2 regions of the Microbacterium sp. LWH12-1.2 genome follow, and region 2 is predicted to be linked to the other one. Evidence: predicted binding sites of a transcription regulator. Region 2 holds the regulator's gene; the other holds the start of a gene.
The links. Region 2 encodes LexA, which represses DNA repair genes until DNA is damaged. Its sites were predicted from a motif close to TCGAACANNTGTTCGA; they were not measured.

Region 1 (11,203 bases), 470 kb from region 2:
CCGGTCAGGCCCCGAATCGCCAGCTGCTCGGCAACAGCGGTGACGAGGTACGGCGTGGCATCGGACGACAGGAGCCCTGTCAGGTCATGCGGGCTGGCGTAGAGCCCGGTCGAGATCGGGGCGGCTCCCAACCCGAGCAGGTCTCGACGCAACGAATCGCGAATCGCCCGCTCGCTCTCCGGTGCACTGATCGCCATGAGATGCCAGTGTCCGTTCCACGGCGCTCGCCCTGCGTCCTGTTCGAATGCGAGGTTGAGCCCGACTCGATCGCGATGCACGCGCCGTTGTCCCTCATCGGTCAAGAAGATCGCTCCTGAGCGTCCGCGTCCCCGCTGCTCGATGTCGCCGCTGCCGATGAGGCGTCGAAGTGCGAGGCGGACGGGCTGGTCATCGACCCCCAGCTGGTTGGCGGTGTCGTAGATGACGGCCAGGCTCACGTCGCCGTCGAGGGGGAGGAACGCCTCGATGATCGTACGAGGTGCGATCATCGAGTTCACGCGAGTACCGCCTTCTCCATGACGGTGTACCGTTCGAACCCGTAGACGTAACCGAGCAGTCCCAGGGAACCGGTATCGGTGGGCGAGAACCCTTGACGCCGGTACAGTTCCTCGGCGCGGACATTCGAGTCGATCACGGACAGCTGCACTGATCGCAACCGGCGCTGGCGTGCGGCCTCGACGGCAGCCGCGAGCAGCGCTGTTCCCGTCCCCTCACCGCGGCGCGCCGAATCGACGCAGATCCCGTCGAGAACCAGCGTGTGGTCTTTGCTGTTTCGTGCCAGCACGCTCAGGACGAGGGACGCACGAATGGCTTGCCAGGTCGGCAACAGGTGGCGAAGCAGCGCCCAGGACAGATTCGCGGGGCCGAGCCCCGTCTCGAAGAAGCCGCACACCCCGGTGATGACGCCCTCGGTGCGCGCAACGAGCATGCGGTCCGGACGCATTGCGGCCTGCACGACGCGTCTACCGTTGTCGTCGCTCGTGAATGCCGGACGGAGCTTCCGATGAAACGCCTCCCAGTAGAGCGCGCCGACTTCAGCACGTTCGTATTCTTGGAAGCCGAGGGCGATCTGGTGTGCCTGCATGGCACCAATCTATCATGTACGCTACGACCGTGCATAGAAAGACCCTTAAGCGACTCGCCCTTTCCATCGCCGTCGTCGCTGCGATCATCGTCGCGGCTGTCGGAGTTGCCGCCGTGGGGAATGACTATCGCTTCACACAGACCGCGGTGCAGATTCCGATGGGTGTCGGGCACCTCGAAGGGGTCCTGACGACGCCGCGACAAGGCGAGGCGAAAGGACTCGTCGTCGTGGTCCACGGCGACGCTGCAGTGGAGGCGACACAGGACGGCCTCTACTTCCCGTGGTTCGAAGGTGCAGCGGATGCGGGATGGGCCACGTTGTCGTGGAGCAAACCCGGGGTCGGAGGATCCAGCGGAAACTGGCTGGACCAATCCATGGATGACCGTGCGGCGGAAGTCAGCGCAGCGATCGACTGGGCGCTGGGAGAGCAGCAGGTGCCCACCGACCGCATAATTCTCTGGGGCGCGAGCCAAGCAGGCTGGGTGGTTCCGAAGGTCGTCGCCGAACGCGACGACATCGATGGCGTTGTCGCCGTGGGCACGGCGATCAACTGGCTGTCGCAGGGACGCTACAACCTCCTCGCCGAGCTTGATCGCCGAGGAGCGACGACGGCGGAGCGCGACCAGGCGATCGCAGAAAGTGATCGAGTGCGCGAACTGCTCGCAAGAGGCGCGAGCTACGACGAGTATCTGGCGGTCACGACGGAGCAGTCGCCGATGTCGGCCGATCGGTGGGCATTCGTCGGACGCAACGCGAAGGCCGATGCCACGGACGATCTTCGCGCGGCAGCCACGCGCGAGATCCCCGTTCTCCTCATGGTCGGCCTGCATGATCGGAACGTCGACGTCGGCGAGACCGAAAAGGTCTATCGTGACGTCTTCGGCACAGCGCTGACAGTGAAATCCTTCGACTCCGCGCATTCCATGGCGAGGCCCATCGTCGAAGACAACGCCGTCGTGGGCACGACCGTCGGGCTCCTCTGGCCTCGCGCGCTCCTCGCGCCGGACGTCATCGACGGGTACCGCGACTTCCTGCGAGAGATCGGCTGATAGTGTGCCGGACGTGACGATGCCCCACCGCCTGCTCCTGGTCAATGGCCCGAACCTCAACCTGCTCGGCACGCGTGAGCCCGAGGTCTACGGCACGGCCACCCTCGCCGATGTCGAACGACTCACGACGGATGCGGCGGCCGCGCTCGGATTCGAGGTGCGTGCCATCCAGAGCAACCACGAGGGCGTGCTCATCGACGCCATCCACGCGGCGCGCGAGGATTGCGCCGGAATCATCATCAATCCGGGCGGCCTCACGCACACGTCTGTTGCGCTGCGCGATGCGCTCACGGGTATCGGGCGCCCATTCGCAGAGGTGCACATCTCCGACGTGTACAAGCGCGAGGAGTTCCGGCATCACTCCTACCTGCATGACGTTGCAGCGGTGCGCGTGATCGGTCGGGGCGTCGACGGCTACGCGGATGCCGTGCGCGAACTGGTCGCTCAGCTGTAGAACCGCGGAACGCCAGGTCAGAACGGCGGGGGAGAGTTGCTCACGAAGCCGGTGGGCGTGGTGACTTCCACGGTGCGGTCGGGGCGGGTGCGGTAGACGGCTCGGGTGCGATGTCGGTGCTTGTGGTCTCGTGGGCAGAGCGGCCGGAGATCGTCGAGATTCGTCAGCCCGCCGTGCGCCCATGGCCTGTCGTGGTCGAGGTCGGCATCGACGGCGAGCCGGGAGCATCCGTCGCGGGAGCAGGTGCCGTGTTGGAGGATCAGCCAGTCCCGTTGCGCTCGTGTCGGACGGTATGTGCGGCGATCCATGTCGATGACCACGCCCTTGATCGGGTCGGTGATCACACGGTGGAACGTCGGGTTGTCGAGGAAGAGCTGTTTCGCGGTGAGGGGGTCGATGGCGTCGCCGCCGAGGACCGTGGCTTGTTCGACCGGAACCGGTTCGCCGGCGAGGAGCTGCACGGGCACGGTGATGAAGAGCTTCGTCTTCACTGCGGTCGCGGTGCCCTTGCCTGTGAGCCAGGAGATGAACAGATCGGCGCGGATCTGATCCCGCGTGCGCCCCTCGCGCTTGTCTTTCTGCATGTGCTTCGCCGTGGCGGTGAGGCGCCCCATCGCAGCGACGGCTTCATGGGTGGGCACCAGTGCTCCGAGCCACGACATGCCATCGCTGTCGGGCGTGCGAACGACTTTGCGGTCGGCCATCGCCCTGGTGTGACGACGCGCGGCCAGGTCTCCGCTGATCACGTCGATCAGTCTCTTCACCCGGCGGCGGAACACTTCCGGCGGGCAGGTGAGCACCCATTCGGCGGCAGCATGGTCGACCTTCGCGAACACCGCGGCCGCAGCATCCCGCACCTCTTCCGGGGCATCCACGGGCGGGACGACGAAGTGGAGCAGGGTGACCACCTGGCGGACGGCCGCCATCGAGGCGAACCCAGTGCGCGCCTGCGCCCACACCTCGGGGAGGTGCCGCATCGCCCACCGCGTGGTCGACTGCACCTCCCGCACCTGATCCTCAGACAGACGCAACCGCAGCGCGATGTCGAGCATCGCCGAACGCTCCGCCATCGCGGGATCCGCATCATGGGCGTAGATCTCGGGATGCCGGCGCGCCAAATCCAACGCCTCCACGATCCGTTCACCTCGCAGTGATGCCTGCCGGTTCACTTCGTTGTCCGTGCAGGTCAGATCGTCCAGCAGCACCGCGACGACATCGCCCGCCGTGCGCGGCATGGGGGTGAAGTCGTCGACGAGTTCCATGCCCCCATTCTAGAACAAAGCTTCGAAAGTGGCAACAGTTTGAACCGCTGATCGGGAGTAATTCCGAGGGGGACACCGACGAAGGAGCGTACGCACTCGCGGCCCACCCAGCCTCCGTTCCCGACGCGGAAACCCCGGATGACATCGAAAGAAGTCGGCCCCCGCACAGCCATCCCGTAGAATCGACTGTCGGTCCTTCCTGACCCGGTTGCAGGGCGACCCGCGGACAACCACACACGAACGGAACTCTCAGCGCATGGCATCTACCGCAGACATCAAGAACGGCGTCGTCCTCAGCATCGATGGACAGCTGTGGAACGTCATCGAGTTCCAGCACGTCAAGCCCGGAAAGGGCGGCGCGTTCGTCCGCACGAAGCTCAAGAACGTCATCTCAGGCAAGGTCGTCGACCGCACCTACAACGCCGGCGCGAAGATCGAGATCGAGAACGTCGACCGCCGCGACTTCACGTACCTGTACGCCGACGGCGACGGCTTCGTATTCATGGACACGTCGGACTACGACCAGATCACGGTACCCGGGCCGACTGTCGGCGACGCGAAGAACTTCCTGCTCGAGAACCAGCAGGTGACCATCGCGCTCAACAACGGCAACCCGCTCTACATCGACCTGCCGGCATCCGTCATCCTCGAGGTGACGTACACCGAGCCGGGCCTCCAGGGCGACCGCTCCTCGGCCGGCACCAAGCCCGCCACGGTCGAGACCGGCTACGAGATGCAGGTTCCGCTGTTCGTCGAGACCGGAACGAAGATCAAGGTCGACACCCGCACCGGTGACTACCTCGGTCGCGAGAAGTAAGGCGTGGGCGCTCGTACGAAGGCGCGCAAGCGCGCACTCGACATCCTCTTCTCCGCCGATGTCCGAGGCGACGACGTCGCCGTGGCTCTCGCCGCCGAAGCCAAGCGCGCTGTCAGCGAACCCGCCCGCGAGGGGTCGTGGCTGTACGCCCGCGAGGTCGTCGACGGCATCATCGACCACAGCGACGAGATCGACGAGCTGATCACCACGCACAGCCGTGACTGGAAGCTCGAGCGGATGCCCGCGGTTGACCGCGCGCTGCTGCGGATCGGCACCTGGGAGATCATCTACAACGCCGAGGTGCCCACCGCGGTCGCCATCGACGAGGCCGTCGAGCTCGCCAAAGAGTTCTCCACCGACGATTCCGGCGCCTTCGTGCACGGTGTGCTCGCCCGGGTGGCTCGCGCCGCCTGAGCGGACACCGCAATCCGGATGTCGGATGCGGTGGGGAGGATGAAACCATGTCCGCACCCCACGTCGATCTCCGAGATCTCCTGCGGATCACGGATGCCGGCGGCTACAAGCGCGGGCTCGCGTACTTCCGCGAGGGGAACGTGCTCCGGGTCGTCTGGGATGAAGAGACCCAGCAACTCGGTGCACAGGTGCGCGGAAGCCACGACACTCCGTACCGCACAGAGGTGCGTTTCTCACCGACCGGCGGCAAGAGGGCGATCCGATCGACGTCGTGCACCTGCCCGCTGCGCTCCGGGTGCAAGCACGTCGTGGCGACGCTGCTGTCGTCGAACACAGGGGCCGACGCGGACCGCGCTGCGGCGCTGACGGTACCGCCTTCGCAGCCTCCGCAGCCCTCCGCACCCGCCTGGAAGTCGCTCCTCGGCCGCACGGCGGTCGATCGAACCGTGCCTCTCGCCCTCGGCGTCGAGCTGCGTCACCGCGCGGCCAAAGGCGACAACCACTGGGCACCGCGTCCGGTGAGGTCCGCCACCGCGCGAGACGTCGCGAAGGCGGAAGGGGAGCTCCTCCTCGGCATCCGTCCGCTGATGCGGAGCAATTCGACCGGCGCCTGGATCCAAGGCCATGCCGCGTGGGACGTCGTGCGTCGTGATGCGATCCAGTTCGGTCGGACTCAGACCCGCTGGTTCGCCGACCTCCTCAGCATCGCCCGTGATTCGCTGCTCTCCGGAAACGCCGGTGAATGGCTGATCGTGGATCAGATCGAATCCAATCTGCTCTGGGCGCACCTTCGCGCAGGATCGGCCGCCGGTATCCGGCTGGTACCGAGCCTGAAGAGCACGACGGTGGCCATCGCCGATTCCGGGTCGATCTCCGCCCGCGTCACCCGCGCAGATGATGGCGGTCTCGCTGTCGACGCGGACATCGTCATCGACGGCAGTGAAGTTCCGTCAGCGACCGTGCACGCCATCGGGCACTCCGGCGTCTATGCGGCGACTGTGCGGGGGAGTCGCATCGAGGTCACTCTCGCCGAGGTCCCGCTCAGCGATCCGGTGCGTGCCCTGCTCGACGCAGCTGGGTCCATTCCCGTCCCGGCCGCCGACGAGGCGGCTTTCCTGCACGACGTGTATCCGGCGTTGGCGCGACGGGTGCGGGTTGAGGCGGTCGGAGCCGTGCAGTTGCCGGTCATGCCACTCCCGCAGCCGACGCTGGTCCTCTCGTTCCATCGCGGCGATGTGGTGAAGTTCTCCTTCGAGTGGACCTATGAGGGGCACGGCCGCGTACCGTTCGCTCCGTCGGCGGATGCGGTGCGCGACCAGACCCTCGAGATCGAACGCCGTCGCGTGCTCGAGACGCTCTGGCAGGAGCAGTACGGCGAGCCGTTCGCGGAATCAGGGTCCTTTGCAGACGTCGACGCTGCCGAATTCGTCACACACGTCGTACCGGGGCTCGAGGCGCACGGGGTTCTCGTCGTCGCAGACAAGCGCAAGACCTATCAGGAACTCACCGGTGATCCCGAGATCACCGTCTCGACGGTCGAGAGCACCGATCCGGACTGGTTCGACCTCGGTGTCATCGTCAAGATCGACGGACGCAATATTCCCTTCGGGCCGTTGTTCACCGCGCTCAGCAAAGGGAAGAAGAAGCTCCTGCTCGTCGACGGCAGCTATTTCTCGCTGAACCATCGAGCCCTCGACCAGCTGCGCGAACTGATCGACGAGGCAGCCGAGCTGAACGAGTGGGAGACCGGACCGCGGATCAGCCGCTATCAGACCGATCTCTGGGAGGAGTTCGAGGATCTCGCCGACGAGGCTCTTCCTGCCGTCAGCTGGCGTGCGACGGCGGACGGCCTGCGGGCGGCGACCGAGGTACCCCCGAGTCCACTCCCGAGCGGACTCCAGGCCGAACTGCGGCCGTACCAGAAGGCCGGGTTCGACTGGCTCGCCTTCCTCTGGCAGCACCGGCTCGGCGGGATCCTCGCCGACGACATGGGGCTCGGCAAGACGCTGCAGCTGCTGACACTCGTGCTGCATGCGCGCGAGTCGGGGGAGCGTCGCCCCTTCCTGGTCCTTGCTCCCACGTCGGTGCTCGCGACCTGGCACGCAGAGGCCGAACGATTCGCGCCGTCGCTGCGGGTGCGCATCCTGGAGAGCACGTCGGGCAAGCGCGACGACTCGCTCCGCGAGGCTGCGGCCGAAGCCGACCTCGTCGTGACGTCGTACACGCTTGCGCGGCTCGACGAGAGGGAGTTCTCCGACATCGAATGGGCCGGGCTCATTCTCGACGAGGCTCAGTTCGTGAAGAATCCGAAGACGAAGCTGCATCGCTCGATCGCCGGATTCCGAGCCGACGTGACCTATGCCGTCACCGGCACCCCGCTGGAGAACAGCCTCAGTGAGCTGTGGGCGCTGCTCAAGCTCGCGGCCCCCGGTCTGTTCGCGTCGGCGCGGAAGTTCCGCGAGGAGTACATCCAGCCGATCGAGAAGGGCAAAGTCCCGGAGAACGAAGAAGGCGGGGAGTACCGGCAGCGCCGGATCGAGCGGCTGCGCCGTCGCATCCGTCCGCTCATGCTGCGCCGCACCAAGGAACTCGTCGCACCCGATCTGCCGGAGAAGCAGGAGCAGCTGCTCGAGGTGGAACTGAGCCCAGCGCATCGCGCCCTCTACGACGTGGTGCTGCAGCGTGAGCGGCAGAAGGTGCTGGGGCTGCTGGCAGATCTCGATCGCAACCGCTTCATCGTCTTCCGCTCGCTCACGATGCTGCGGATGCTGAGTCTCGCGCCCGGTCTCGTCGACGAAGCCGACGCGAAACTGGGCTCGCAGAAACTGGACGTTCTCTTGGAACGGGTCATCGAGCTGCAGGCCGAGGGGCACCGCGCTCTGGTGTTCAGCCAGTTCACCTCGTTCCTCGCTCTCGCCGCCGCACGTCTGGAGCAGGCCGGAATCCCTTACGCCTACCTCGACGGTTCCACGCGCAAACGACAGCAGGTCATCGACGGGTTCCGGTCGGGAGAGCAGCCGGTGTTCCTGATCAGCTTGAAGTCCGGCGGGTTCGGGCTGACGCTGACCGAGGCCGACTACGTGTTCATGCTGGACCCGTGGTGGAATCCGGCAGCCGAGGCTCAGGCGATCGACCGTACGCACCGGATCGGCCAGACAAGGCCGGTGATGGTCTACCGGATGATCTCGAGCGGCACCATCGAGGAGAAGGTGCTGGCCCTGCAGCAGCGCAAGGCACGGCTGTTCACCGCCGTCATGGACAACGAAGCGCTGTTCGCGCAGACGCTGACGGCAGACGATATCCGCGGCCTGTTCGACTCCTGATTCGTGCAGCCGACGTGTTTCCGGCATGTGACGGGACGCTAACGCCGCGGCGCTGACCGGCGTGACATGGAAGTGACACAGCGGTAACTCGCGGTGCGGGGTGCCGAAACACGCGCTCCCTAGCATCGGTCTCGAGCCCCCCGGATGCCCCGCATCCGGTCGACCCCCGCTCGATCGCACCGCTCGTCCAACACAGGGAGCCCGCATGGTCAGCACTGAAACCTCGCACCCCATCGACACCTCCGGCATCGCAACAGCCTCCTCGACCACGCTCACGCGTCGGCCAGGGCGCTGGATCGACGGATTCGACCCCGAGAACACCGACTTCTGGGAGTCGGAAGGGCGCTCGATCGCCCGTCGCAACCTCGGCTGGTCGATCTTCGCCGAGTTCCTCGGCTTCATCGTCTGGCAACTGTGGAGCATCGTCGTCGTGATGCTCCCGGCAGCGGGCTTCGCCTTCACCAGCGCCGAGACGTTCTGGCTGATCTCGCTGCCGAGCCTCGTCGGCGCGACGCTCCGCTTCCCGTACACGTTCATGGTGCCGAAGTTCGGCGGGCGCAATTGGACGATCGTGTCGGCCGCGCTGCTGCTCATCCCCGCCATTCTGCTGAGTTTCGCCGTCGGCAACCCGGAGACGCCGTTCTGGGCGATGCTCGCGATCGCGGCCCTCGCAGGCTTCGGCGGCGGCAACTTCGCGAGCTCGATGGCGAACATCACCTACTTCTTCCCGCAGAAGGAGAAGGGGTGGGCGCTCGGCCTCAACGCCGCCGGCGGAAACCTCGGCACCTCCGTCGCTCAATTCGTCGTGCCGATCGTCGTCACCGCCGTCGCCGGTGTGACTCTCCTCCCGCTGGCCGGCTGGATCTGGGTGCCGCTGATCCTGATCGCGATCTGGGGCGCCTGGCGGTACATGGACAACCTGTCGTCCGCCAAGGCCGACTTCGCCGGCTCCGCCGCCGCCCTTCGCGAACCGCACCTGTGGCTGCTCGCTCTGCTCTACATCGGCACGTTCGGCTCGTTCATCGGGTTCGCGAGCGTGTTCCCGAAGCTGATCGCCGATCAGTTCCCCGAGTTCTCCGCGATTCAGATCGGGGCGGCCGGAGTGTCGCTCGCCTTCCTCGGCGCGCTCGTCGGCTCGCTGTTCCGTCCGCTCGGTGGTCGGCTCTCTGATCGCTTCGGCGGAGCGCGGGTGACGATCGGAGCATTTGCGGTCATGGCGGCCGGCGCCTTCGGAATCATCGGCGTTCTCGCGCTCAACGAGTTCTCTCTGTTCCTCGCCTGCTTCCTCGTGCTGTTCGCGGCCACCGGGATCGGCAACGGCGCGACGTATCGGATGATCCCCAGCGTGTTCCTCGCCCGCGCCGCAGCCACCGGCATGACCGACGTCGGAGCGACCCAGCGCAAGGCCGCAGCTGCCCTCGGACTGATCTCGGCGATCGGCGCCTACGGCGGGTTCGTGATCCCGCAGGTGCTGAACGCCTCGCAGCAGGCATCCGGCGGCTACCAGCCCGCCTTCGTGGGCTTCGGCATCGCCTACCTCCTGCTGCTGACGCTCACGGTAGTCATGTACGTGGTGCCCCGCGCATCGCTCGCCCAGCGTCAGGTCTGACCGTGACGGCGCCGGATGCAGCGCTGCGGGTGGTCGTGGTCGGATTCGGCCCGGTCGGCGCACGGTTCTGCGAGGAGCTGCTGCCCGGCGTGCGATCAGGGAGCATCGAACTCACCGTCGTCGGTGCGGAGTCGGAGGCTCCGTACAACCGGGTCCTCATCGCCGAGGTGGCGGTCGGACATGCCGAGTTCGACGACATCGTGCTGCACGACCCGGCCGAGATCGTCGAGGCGGGAGCCCGGGTCCTTTCCAGCACCCGGGTCGTCCGCATCGACCGAGAGCAGCACGAGGTCGAACTCTCCACCGGTGAACTGCTGTCGTACGACCGGCTCGTCCTCGCGACAGGCGCGCGATCGAACATCCCGACGCTCGTCGGCGTCGAACGCCGGGCATACGACGCCGCAGCACTGGCACGTGCGGGGGCCGGCGTGATCGGAGCCGACCCCGCACTGCCGGAGGGCGTGACGGTGCTGCGCGACCTGGCGGATGCCGACCGGATCGGGTCGGCCATCCGGTCCGGCGCCCGCATCGTCGTCCTCGGCGCCGGGGTGCTCGGCCTGGAGTTCGCCCTCCTCGCCGCCCGCGCCGGGGCGCAGGTCTGCGTCGTGCATCACGGTCCCACCCCGATGCCGCGCAACCTCGACCGCGGTGCCGGTGCGGTGCTCGCCAGAAGTCTGCGCGAGGCAGGTGTCGCCGTGCTCGCGCACAGCGTCGCCGAGTCCGTCGCCTTCCATGCGGAGGAGGCCGGTGTCCGCCGCTTCGACGCACTCGTCACCGCCGATGGAAACTATGTGCGCGGCGATCTGCTCGTGATGTCGTGCGGCGTCGGCGCGAGGGCAGAACTCGCCACCGCGGCGGGGCTCCGCACCGCGGCCGGCGTCGTGGTCGACAGCTCACTGCGCTCGTGGACCGATCCCGATGTCTACGCGATCGGTGACTGCGCGCATGTCGTCGATCCGGAGCTCGTCCGCGATGCGGGGGACCGCCTGCCCGGCGCGCCGTCCGGACTCATCGGACCGGGCTGGCGCCAGGCCGAATGGCTGGCCGCGCAGCTCAGTGCGGAAGCCGACGGTGGATCCTTCCAGGACGGTCCGCCGGTGGAGCGCCCGGCGGTCGTCATGCTGAAGGGTGAAGGCGTCGACGTGGTCGCGGTCGGCGACGTCAGCATCGAACTCTGGGACACCCCGCCCT
Region 2 (11,203 bases):
TTGAGGATCGTGTTCGCCTGGTTGCGGCGAGCTTCCTTTTCCTTCTGGGCGGCCTCGTACTTGAACTTGCCGTAGTCCATGATCTTGACCACAGGCGGCTTCGAGTTCGGGGCGACCTCGACGAGATCGAGGTCAGCTTCCTGCGCAAGGCGCAACGCCGCCTCGATGCGGACGACGCCGATCTGCTCACCCGCGGGGCCGACGAGGCGAACCTCGGGGACGCGGATGCGCTCATTAGTGCGGGGATCGCTGATAGGTGCTCCTTAGACGATGCGATTCGGCCTCCGCGATGCTTTCTGCATCACGGGCGAATTCGGAATCGTCCCCCACCCACCGGCATTCAGATACCGGCTTCGCACCCTGACATCGGACAGGTTTCCTCGCGGATCTGACCGAACTACCGGACGGAGCCGGCGGAGTGCTGGACCCGGTAGCCTGGAACGGCAAGCGCGGGTGGGAAGTGAATCCTCTTTCGTACCGGAGCATTTACGCTCCGGAGCCCGACAAAGTCTAACAGAAGGCAAGGCGAAGTGACGACTCAGGGTCAGGACCAGGCAGATCGCGAGCGCGAAGAGCGCTGGGCACGGCAGGAGGAGGCAGCGTCTTCGGCCACGAGGGACATTGCCGATGTCCCAGCCGTCGAAGTGATCACGACAGCCGCCGTGCACTTGATGAGTGCCGCCGCCGTCAAGGTCGGCCTGGCGCACGACCCGGATGCCGAGCTCGATCTCGATGAGGCGCGCAAGCTCATCAACGCCCTCGCCGGACTCATCACCGCCGGCGCCCCGGAGATCAGCGATATGCACGCGCGGTCGCTCCGCGACGGCCTCCGGTCGCTGCAGCTCGCATTCCGCGAAGCATCCGTCATCCCCGACCCGATCGGCAAGGGACCTGGCGAGAAGTGGACGGGCCCGGTCAACTAGCTTCTGCTTCCGGGCTCGGGATCATGCCCTTCGCTCGCAGAGCGGGGACCCTCCCGCTTCGCGGGCCCCTCCCGATGCTCGCCCCGGGCATGATCCCTCCCCCTCACGTCTCGCGCGTGTGACCTTGGGAATCAGCAGAGACTTGAACTGAGGTGACGGCTTCACCGTTCCACGACTACCGGGTTGGCTGTCGAAGGGCCCCCGCAGGGATCGGTCGAATGCGTCCAACCGATCTCGTGCTGCTCTTCCACGATGAGAGCGCCGTCGGCCCCGTAGACGCGGAGCAGGACCTCGTCTGGTGCGGTCATGCCGAACTGGAAGGTGTCGACATCTCCACGGACAGGGGTGCTCAGGTCGAGAGGGGGCGTTTCCGTCTCTCCCGGAGCCGGAGAGCAGCCCGCATCCGTGCAGAGCTGTATAAACGCGTCGTCGCCGTACACGGATGCGTCGATCTCGACGGTGTTGATCCACCCGATCGCGGGGCAGTTGCGCGGGAAGAGCTGCGCGCACGCGGTCACACCGACCAACAGCAGCACCGTGAGGATCGCGACCGCTGTTCTACGCATGCCGCCACCCTAGATCCCGGTCAGGCGCTGCGGCGGAGCTTGACGGTGAGGGAGTCGGCGAGGACCGCGATGCGATCGTCGGACGCCCAGCGCTGAGCCAGTCGGGCGAGGACGGCGTCGAGCACCTCGCGCTCCAGGCCGTCGACGAGCTCGAGGATCACGATGAGCTCGGGTCCCCGCAGGCGCGCGTCGGGGTCGCCGGCAGCGACAGCGACATCGATAACCGCGAGTTCGTGCCAGATGCTCTCCTGGAGGGCGGCGAAGACCTCCGGCGACAGGAAGCTCGGCTCCCAGGCGTGTCCCTGCGCGATCGCCCAGACGGCCGGGCGACGGATGACGAACTCGGTGTCGGATGTCGGGTCCAGCACGATCAGGTCGGTGTCTTCTGCGGACGCTGCCAGGGCCGCACGCACGGCTTCGACCGGGATCGGCCGCGCCGTGGCATCCCACTTCGACATCGCCTCGACCGAGGAGAACACCGGCTGCACACGACGGCCGTCGGGAGCAGCCACCGTCACGATCGACAGTTCCTGCGTCTTGTCGACCGTCAGCCCGTTCGGGGCTGTGCCCTCCTCGCCCTTCTCCGCGACGAGCGGGATGAGCACCCGCGCGCTGCGAAAGGCGTCGACGACCTCAGCCTGACTCCCCTGCCCCGCGCGGAAACGCAGCAGGGCATCGAGCAGCACGGGATCGGCGGAACCGTCGTCGGCGGCGTGCGGGTTCGCCTCGAAGCTGCGCCCCTCCCAGGGGACGCCGGCCGAATCGCGGGCCGCGCCCGGTGCCGCCGAATCGCCGGCCGCGCCCGAGCCGTGATCGCAGGCGCCGTCAGTCTCCTGCGACATCCAGCGCCTCAGCCAGCGTGAAGGCGCCGGCGTAGAGGGCCTTGCCGACGATGGCGCCTTCGACACCCAACGGCACCAGTTCGCGGAGGGCCGCGATGTCATCGAGGCTGGAGATCCCACCCGAGGCGACGACGGGCTTCGGAGTGCGCGCCACGACCTCGCGGAGAAGTTCGAGGTTCGGGCCGCGCAGTGTGCCGTCCTTGGTGACGTCGGTCACGACGTAGCGGCTGCAGCCGGCCTCCTCGAGACGGTCGAGCACCTCCCAGAGGTCGCCGCCCTCCTTGGTCCAGCCGCGCGCCGCGAGCGTCGTACCGCGCACGTCAAGGCCGACGGCGATCGCCTCGCCGTAGCGTCCGATGACGTCGGCGGCCCACTCGGGGTTCTCCAGTGCTGCGGTGCCCAGGTTGATGCGCGTCGCGCCGCTCTCCAGGGCCGCTTCCAGCGTGGCGTCGTCACGGATGCCGCCGGAGAGCTCGACGTTCACGTTGCGGAACTGCTTGATCACCTTGCGCAGGATCGGAGTGTTGCTGCCGCGACCGAAGGCGGCATCCAGGTCGACCAGGTGGATCCACTTCGCGCCCTGCGCGACCCACTCCCCTGCGGCGTCCAGCGGGTCGCCGTAGTTGGTCTCGGTGCCGGCTTCGCCCTGCGTCAGACGCACGGCCTTACCGCCGGCGACGTCGACTGCGGGGAGCAGGGTGAGAGTGGGAGTTGACGCGAAGTCGTTCATGTCGTCCTCAGGTGAAATGGAGCGGCCGATTCATCGGCACGAGAATCGACACTAGTCCGACGCCGGGACCGGTTCAAATGGGGCGATACCGATCGACACAAGGCAAGAGGGTAGCCTCGTGTGCAACCGTGTTCGATTCGGGGAGGGCGATGAACGATGGCCAACGATTCTGATCTGCGCGGAGTCGGTCCGCTGCGACGTGGCAACCCCGAACCCGTGAACGTGCCTGAAGCGGTCTCCGCCGAACCCGTGTTCGAAGAGCGCGTCCATGAGGAGCCGCTTCCCGCGGGCCTCCTCTTCGACGTGCCGATCACCGCCGGCGAGGTTCCGCGGGTGGCAGCGACGTCGAGCGCGGCACCGTTGGTCGCGGCACCCGAGCGCGAGCTCGAGGTCGCCTCGGAACCCGCGCCCTCACGCCGCACGCAGCGGGACCGCGCGGAGCGGCCGTCGTTCCTGCATCAGGAGCGGCGCGAGGAGCCGGCCCGCCGCGGCGCACGGGGCGCGCTGAATCGTCTCGGGTTCTCGCTGCGTCCGAGCGCCGCCGAGCAGGCGGTCCGTGACGACGAGCACGCTGTCAGCCAGCACTGGCCCGGCCCGCGGACCGTCGCGGTCGTGAACGGCAAGGGCGGCGCCGGGAAGACGCCGACAACAGTGCTCCTCTCCGCGGTCTTCGCCCAGTACGGAGGCGCCGGCGTCCTGGCATGGGACAACAATCAGACCAGGGGCACCCTCGGCTGGCGCACGGAAAGCGGCCCGCACGATCGCACGCTCCTCGAACTCCTGCCCGAGACGGAGCGGCTGCTCGGTGCGCGCGGTCAGTCTGCCGATCTCGCACATTTCGTCCACCACCAGCCGCGGGAGAAGTACGACGTCCTGCGCTCCAAGCCGATCAGGCTCGCCCACGAGAACCGACTCAACCCCGACGACGTCGACGCGATCCACGCCGTCGCCGCCAAGTTCTATCGCCTGATCATCATCGACTCGGGCAACGACGAGTCCGATCCGATGTGGCTGCGGATGATCGATCGCTCCGACCAGATCGTCGTGGCGACGACCACCCGAGACGACCACGCCGAGGCCGGAGCACTCCTGCTGGAGGCGCTCGAGGAGCGCGATGCGCGGTCAGCGCAGCTGGCCCGACAGTCGGTGGTCGTAGTGACGCAGGCCGATCCCAAGGCATCGCAGGCAGACGTCGATCAGATCGTCGACGGGTACGGGTCTCTTGCGCGCGAAGTCGTGACCATCCCGTTCGACCGCGGGATCGTCGACGGCGCGCTCAAGCTGGGTTCGCTGGATCCGGTGACGAAGCGGGCCTGGCTGTCGGCCGCGGCAGCCGTCGCCCGCGGACTCTGACAGCAACGGAACCGTTCGTCGCCCGGCCGGACTGCGATCAGGTCAGCGACTGCACCCAGTTGCGCAGCAGCCGGATTCCGGCCTCGCCGGACTTCTCGGGGTGGAACTGGGTCGCCGACAGCGGTCCGTTCTCCACGGCTGCGAGGAACGGATCGCCGTAGGTGGTCCACGTCAGGACCGGCTGCGGGAACGGTGGGATGACGTCGAGTTCCCAGGCCTGCGCGGCGTAGGAGTGCACGAAATAGAACCGCTCCTGTTCGATGCCCTCGAAGAGCACGCTTCCCGAACCGGGTTCGACGGTGTTCCAGCCCATGTGCGGCAGTACCGGCGCGTTGAGCTCGGTCACCGCACCAGGCCACTCGCCGAGGCCCTCGGAATCCTGCCCGCGCTCGACGCCGTGCTCGAACAGCACCTGCATCCCGACGCAGATGCCCAGCACCGGACGCCCCCCGGCGAGACGTCGATCGATGATCTCGTCACCGCCGCGCGCCTTGAGCGCGTCTCGGACGGCCGCGAAGGCACCGACGCCGGGAACGACGAGGCCATCGGCCTCGAGCGCCTCTTTGCGGTCACCGGTGAGCACAGCATCCGCGCCGGCGGCGATGAGCGCCTTCACGGCAGAGTGCACGTTGCCGGACTCGTAGTCGAAGACGGCGATGCGAGGCGTGCGCGTCACAGTGCACCCTTGGTGGACGGGATGCCATCGACGAGCGGGTCGAGCGCCTTCGCCTGGCGGAACGCGCGAGCGAACGCCTTGTACTCCGCCTCGGCGATGTGGTGCGGGTCGCGCCCGCCGAGCACCCGGATGTGCACGGTGAGTCCGGCGCCGAAGGTGATCGCTTCGAAGGAGTGGCGCACGAGCGAACCGGTGAAGTGACCGCCGATGAGGTGGTGCTCGAATCCGGCCGGCTCGCCGTCGTGCACGAGATACGGACGGCCGCTGATGTCGACCACGGCCTGCGCGAGCGCCTCGTCGAGGGGAACGAGCGCATCGCCGTACCGTGAGATGCCGGACTTGTCGCCCAGCGCCTCGGCGATCGCCTGCCCGAGGACGATGGACACGTCCTCGACGGTGTGGTGCGCGTCGATGTGGGTGTCGCCGGAGGCGCGCACGGTGAGGTCGGTGAGCGAGTGCTTCGCGAACGCGGTGAGCATGTGGTCGAAGAACGGCACGGACGTGTCGATGCGGCTCGCACCGGTGCCGTCGAGGTTCAGTTCCAGTTCGACGGTGGACTCCGACGTGCTGCGGACGCGACTGGCGGTGCGGGGGGCGCTCATGATGCTGATTCTATCGACGCGAGAGCATCCAGAAATGCGGTGCTCTCGGCCTCGGTTCCGGCGGTGACTCTCAGGTGCCCGGGGATGCCGACGTCGCGAATGAGGACACCGCGGTCGTAGAGCTGCTGCCAGGTGCGCTTGGGGTCGCTGACCCCGCCGAACAACACGAAGTTCGACCAGGACTCGTGCGGCGTGTATCCCAGCGCCTCCAGCGTCGCCGCGATGCGATCACGCTGCTCGACGATCTCGTCGACCATGCTCAGCATGATCGCGGAGTTGCGCAGCGCGGCGACGGCCGCCGCCTGCGTGAGCGCACTCAGGTGATAGGGCAGCCGCACCAGTCGCAACGCGTCGATGAAGGCGGGGTCAGCAGCGAGATAGCCGACGCGCGCACCGGCGAAGGCGAACGCCTTGCTCATCGTTCGGGACACGGCAAGACGAGGGCGTCCTTCGAGGAGGGACAACGCGGATGCCGCCTCCTTCGGTGCGAACTCCTGATAGGCCTCATCGACGATGACGACGCCACGTGCGACCTCGTACACGGCTTCGATGACGTCGAGGCCGAGCGGTGTTCCGGTGGGATTGTTCGGCGAACAGAGGAGGATGACGTCGGGGTCGACCTGTTCGACCTGCGCGACCGCCTCCTCCGGCGTGATCGTGTAGTCCGGCTCCCGCACCCCGGCGATCCACCGCGCACCCGTCCCCTGAGCGATCAGCGGATACATGGAGTAGGTGGGCGCGAACCCGAACGCCGTGCGCCCCGGCCCCGCAAAGGCCTGGAGGATGTGCTGCAGCACCTCATTGGAGCCGTTGCCGGCCCAGATCTGATCCGCGTCCAGACCGTGGCCGAGATACTCGGCGAATCCCTCGCGCAGGGTGGTGAACTCGCGGTCGGGGTATCGGTTCACGTCCCGCAGCGCGACGGCGATGTCGTCGAGAATGTCGCTGGCCACCTCATCGGGCACCGGGTGCGTGTTCTCGTTGACGTTGAGGGCGATCGGAAGCGGTGCCTGCGGTGCGCCGTACGGGGTGAGCCCGCGAAGATCGTCACGCAGCGGCAGGTCGTCGAGAGAGGCGGTCACCCCTCCCATGCTAGAACGCTGCGAGCCTCTGTGCTCATCCGGTGACGCCAGGTTTCCCGTCGGCTCACCGGTCCCACCGAACGTCAGTGGGAGAACTGGGCGGGAATCGCGAGTTCTTGCCCGATCTGGAGCATGCCGTCCTGCAGCAGATTGAGTCGGGAGATCTCTCCGATGACATCGCGGGGATCGGCGTCGGGGGCGACGTCTCCGGCGATCGACCACAGGGTGTCGCCCGGCATCACCGTCACCGTCTCGAAGGTGGCGGTTGCGACGCTCTCACCCGAGGCGATCGCACCCCCACCGCTGATCGCTGCGAAGGCGATGCCGACGGCGAGCGGGAGAGCAGCGACTGCGAGGAGCAGACGACGACCGCGAACCGTCAGCCGAAGCCGCGTCGCCGGGCGTGCCGGGATGACTGCCGCATTGCTGAAGGTGATGGTGCTCATCTCTTACTCCCTGTGCTCTCGCCCCGCGGAACGGGGGAAGTTGGCGTAGCGTTCGCATTCTCGCCTCGGCCGGGAGCCGTGAATGCGAAGCTACGTACCGAAGATATCTTCGAGTTCGAACATCTGTCAAGCGTTCTTCGAAATAGAGTTCGAGAATCGGGCGACACGCTCGAACAGATCTTCCACATCGGCCCGATTCTCGGATACGGTTTCGATAGGAACACCCCACCACGGGCCACCGACATTCGAAGAGCAGCGTCGGGTTCGCCTACTGAAGGAGCACCATGAGCGAGAACTCAGCCCCCGAGTCAGAGGCACCGCGAACGCGCCGTCGGAAGAGCCTCAGCCCGAAGCAGATGGCGATCCTCGAGGTCATCCAGACGTCGATCGCCAGCCATGGCTACCCGCCGAGCATGCGCGAGATCGGCGATGCCGTAGGCCTCAAGTCGCTCTCCAGCGTCACTCATCAGCTCGGACAACTGGAGCTCAGCGGTTACCTGCGCCGCGACCCGGGCAAGACCCGCGCGATGGAGGTGCTCATCGACCTCCCCGGTCAGAGCGGCGAGAATCCTGCTGACGCGATGACACCGGTGGGCGATGCGGCGATGGTGCCTCTGGTCGGTCGTATCGCGGCCGGTGTGCCGATCACCGCCGATCAGCAGGTCGAGGAGATCTTCCCGCTCCCCCGCCAACTCGTCGGCAAGGGCGATCTGTTCATGCTCAAGGTGTCCGGCGAATCGATGATCGACGCCGCGATCTGCGATGGCGACTGGGTCGTCATCCGCTCGCAGAACAGCGCGGAGAACGGCGAGATCGTCGCGGCGATGCTCGACGGTGAGGCGACCGTGAAGACGTTCCGCCAGCGCGACGGTCATACCTGGCTGCTCCCCCGCAACTCCTCCTTCGAGCCGATCCTCGGCGATGAGGCCACCGTGCTCGGCAAGGTCGTCGCGGTGCTGCGCGCGGTCTGAGCATCCGGCATCCACTCGCTGGAAACGCAAGAACCGCTCTCCCCAGGCTTCGGGGAGAGCGGTTCTTGCGTTTCAGCGATGTCAGGCCGTGACGTTCACGTCCTCGCGCACGCGACGAGTGGCCTCGACGATGTTGCGCAGCGACTCGGTCGTCTCGGCGTAGCCGCGGGTCTTCAGGCCGCAGTCCGGGTTGACCCAGAGCTGACGCGTCGGGATCTCCTCGACGGCACGGCGCAGCAGCGCTTCGATCTCCGATGTGCTCGGAACGCGCGGCGAGTGGATGTCGTAGACGCCAGGGCCGATGCCGTGGTCGAAGCCGACCTCGGCGATGTCGGTGACGACCTCCATGCGGCTGCGTGCCGCCTCGATCGAGGTGACATCGGCGTCGAGGGCACGGATCGCATCGATCACAACGCCGAACTCCGAGTAACAGAGGTGCGTGTGGATCTGCGTTCCCGCGGCGGCACCACCCGTGGACAGGCGGAAGGATGCCACGGACCAGTCCAGGTATGCAGCCTGGTCGGCCTGCTTCAGCGGCAGCAGCTCGCGCAGCGCCGGCTCGTCGACCTGGATGATCTCGATGCCGGCGGTCTCGAGGTCGGCGATCTCCTCGCGGAGCGCCAGCGCGACCTGGTTGGCGGTCTCGCCCAGCGGCTGGTCGTCGCGCACGAACGACCACGCCAGGATCGTGACCGGTCCGGTGAGCATGCCCTTCATGTGCTTCACGGTCAGAGACTGCGCGTACGAGGACCAGTCGACCGTGATCGGGGCAGGACGCGACACGTCGCCCCACAGGATCGACGGGCGGGTCGCACGCGACCCGTAGGACTGCACCCAGCCGTTCTCGGTGACCGCGAAGCCGTCGAGGTTCTCGGCGAAGTACTGCACCATGTCGTTGCGCTCCGGCTCGCCGTGCACCAGCACGTCGAGACCGAGCTCCTCCTGCAGCGACACGACGCTGTCGATCTCGCGCCGGAGGAAGTCCTCGTAGTCCTCCTGCGGGAGCTCTCCGCGCCCGTACTGCGCCCGTGCCCGGCGGATGTCGCCGGTCTGCGGGAACGATCCGATCGTGGTGAGCGGCAGAGCAGGCAGCCCCAGCGCCTCCTGCGCCGTCTCGCGCTCCTCGTACGAGACCCGCGAGAAGTCGGCGTCGCTGAGCTCGCGCTGCCGGACCAGGCCGTCGCGGACGCCGGGTGCGCTCAGACGGTCTTCGAGTGCAGCGGATGCCGCAGCGAGCTCATCCTCGATCGCAGCGCGACCCTGTCCGAGGCCACGGGCGAGAACGACGACCTGCTCGACCTTCTGATCCGCGAACGCGAGCCAGGAGACCAGGCGAGCGTCGAGCTTGGTCTCGTCCGCGACATCGTGCGGCACGTGCAGCAGCGAGGTCGAGGTGGATGCGGCGACCGCAGCAGCGCCGAGCGCGCGGAGGGCCTCCAGCTTGTCGTAGGCCGCCGCGAGGTCGCCGCGCCAGATGTTGTGGCCGTCGATGACGCCGCCGACGAGGGTCTTGCTCTCGAGTCCGGCAGCTGCCGTCGGCACACCGCCGCGGACGAGGTCGACGGCGATCGCCTCGATGGGCGCAGCGGCGAGCACGGGGAACACCTCGCCGAGCTCGGCATAGGGTGCGGCGACGAGGATAGACGGACGCTCGGTCGCGCCGCCGAGCACCGCGAGCGCACGGGCTGCGGCGTCCGAGAGCTGCGAGACGGACGCGGGAAGCGACTCGCTGACCAGCGCGGGCTCGTCGAGCTGCACCCATTCGGCGCCGGCATCCTTCAGCCGCGCCAGGAGCTCGACATAGACCGGGAGCAGGTCGTCGAGACGGGACAGCGGGTCGAAGCCCTCGGGGGCGTCATCCGACGCCTTGGCGAGAGCAAGCAGCGTCACCGGGCCCACGACAACGGGACGGGTCACGAAGCCGGCGGCGACGCCCTCGGCCACCTCACGCACGAGGCGGTCACTGGAGAGCGAGAAGGCCGTCTCCGGCCCGATCTCCGGCACCAGGTAGTGGTAGTTCGAGTCGAACCACTTCGTCATCTCGAGCGGCGCGCGCTCCCCCTCGCCGCGGGCGATGGTGAAGTACGCGGGCAGGCCGATCGTGCCGTCTGCAGCGCGCAGGCCCTCGAAACGGGACGGGATCGCGCCGACCGTGACGGCGGCGTCGAGCACCTGGTCGTAGTACGAGAACGACTCGGGGATGGCGGAGTCGGTGCGGCCGAGGCCCAGTGCAGCGAGCCGCTCGCGGGTCGTCGCCCGCAGCTCTGCGGAGGTGCGCGCGAGCTCCTGCTCGTCGATGCGGCCGGCCCAGAACGACTCGATGGCCTTCTTGAGTTCGCGGCGGCGACCGATACGGGGGTAGCCGAGGATGGTTCCCTCGGGGAATGCAGTCATGGTCTTTCCTTTCGGCGGGGTCTAGTGGCGCAGGGCCGGGAGGATGCCGGCTTCTGCGAGGACGGTGAGGACGGTGTCGTGCTGGTTGAAGGCATAGAGGTGCACACCGGGCGCGCCGCCGGCGACGACCTCGCGGGCGAGACGAGCGGCCCACTCGATCCCGATCTCGCGGCGGCCCTCGGGGGTCGGCTCGACCTCGAGCGCGATGGCGAGCTCGCTGGGCAGGTCTTCCCCGGTGAGTTCCAGCACACGGGCGAGACGGACGTGCGAAGTGATCGGCATGATGCCGGGGAGGATCGGGATCGTGACCCCGGCGGCACGAGCGCGTTCGACGAAGGCCAGGTAGTCGTCGGCATGGAAGAAGAGCTGCGTGATCGCGAAGGTCGCCCCAGCCGCCTGCTTGGCCAGTAGCGCCTCGACGTCCTGCGTGCGATGCGTCGCACGCGGATGCCCCTTCGGGAATGCGGCGACGGCGATGTTGACCTTTCGCCGCGGGTCGACCCTGGCCGCGCCAGGGAAGCCGGGAACCGGCGCTTCCTCGTAGGGCGCTCGTTCCGCCTGCACCCGGTCGATGAGCTGCACCAGCTGCGCCGCGCTCTCCAGGTCCCCGAGGAACGC

Region 1: MRBLWH12_RS05115 (HNH endonuclease signature motif containing protein) is a predicted target of LexA. The motif match lies at 3,860-3,875, and genes of this name have one in related genera.

The regions. Positions count from the first base shown of each region.
Region 1 covers NZ_JBEGIJ010000001.1:1,065,571-1,076,773, reverse strand. Annotated here, with positions in the region: gene MRBLWH12_RS05135 (PaaX family transcriptional regulator) at 1-488, opposite strand, end outside; gene MRBLWH12_RS05130 (GNAT family N-acetyltransferase) at 494-1,084, opposite strand; gene MRBLWH12_RS05125 (alpha/beta hydrolase family protein) at 1,114-2,133, shown strand; gene aroQ (type II 3-dehydroquinate dehydratase) at 2,153-2,587, shown strand; gene MRBLWH12_RS05115 (HNH endonuclease signature motif containing protein) at 2,605-3,849, opposite strand; gene efp (elongation factor P) at 4,106-4,666, shown strand; gene nusB (transcription antitermination factor NusB) at 4,670-5,080, shown strand; gene MRBLWH12_RS05100 (DEAD/DEAH box helicase) at 5,128-8,403, shown strand; gene MRBLWH12_RS05095 (MFS transporter) at 8,609-10,012, shown strand; gene MRBLWH12_RS05090 (FAD-dependent oxidoreductase) at 10,015-11,203, shown strand, end outside.
Region 2 covers NZ_JBEGIJ010000001.1:1,540,297-1,551,499, forward strand. Annotated here, with positions in the region: gene infC (translation initiation factor IF-3) at 1-254, opposite strand, end outside; gene MRBLWH12_RS07440 (DUF1844 domain-containing protein) at 531-923, shown strand; gene MRBLWH12_RS07445 (hypothetical protein) at 1,085-1,489, opposite strand; gene MRBLWH12_RS07450 (SseB family protein) at 1,510-2,331, opposite strand; gene priA (bifunctional 1-(5-phosphoribosyl)-5-((5-phosphoribosylamino)methylideneamino)imidazole-4-carboxamide isomerase/phosphoribosylanthranilate isomerase PriA) at 2,315-3,061, opposite strand; gene MRBLWH12_RS07460 (MinD/ParA family ATP-binding protein) at 3,218-4,414, shown strand; gene hisH (imidazole glycerol phosphate synthase subunit HisH) at 4,452-5,090, opposite strand; gene hisB (imidazoleglycerol-phosphate dehydratase HisB) at 5,087-5,692, opposite strand; gene MRBLWH12_RS07475 (histidinol-phosphate transaminase) at 5,689-6,774, opposite strand; gene MRBLWH12_RS07480 (LysM peptidoglycan-binding domain-containing protein) at 6,858-7,220, opposite strand; gene lexA (transcriptional repressor LexA) at 7,505-8,191, shown strand; gene metE (5-methyltetrahydropteroyltriglutamate--homocysteine S-methyltransferase) at 8,273-10,585, opposite strand; gene MRBLWH12_RS07495 (methylenetetrahydrofolate reductase) at 10,607-11,203, opposite strand, start outside.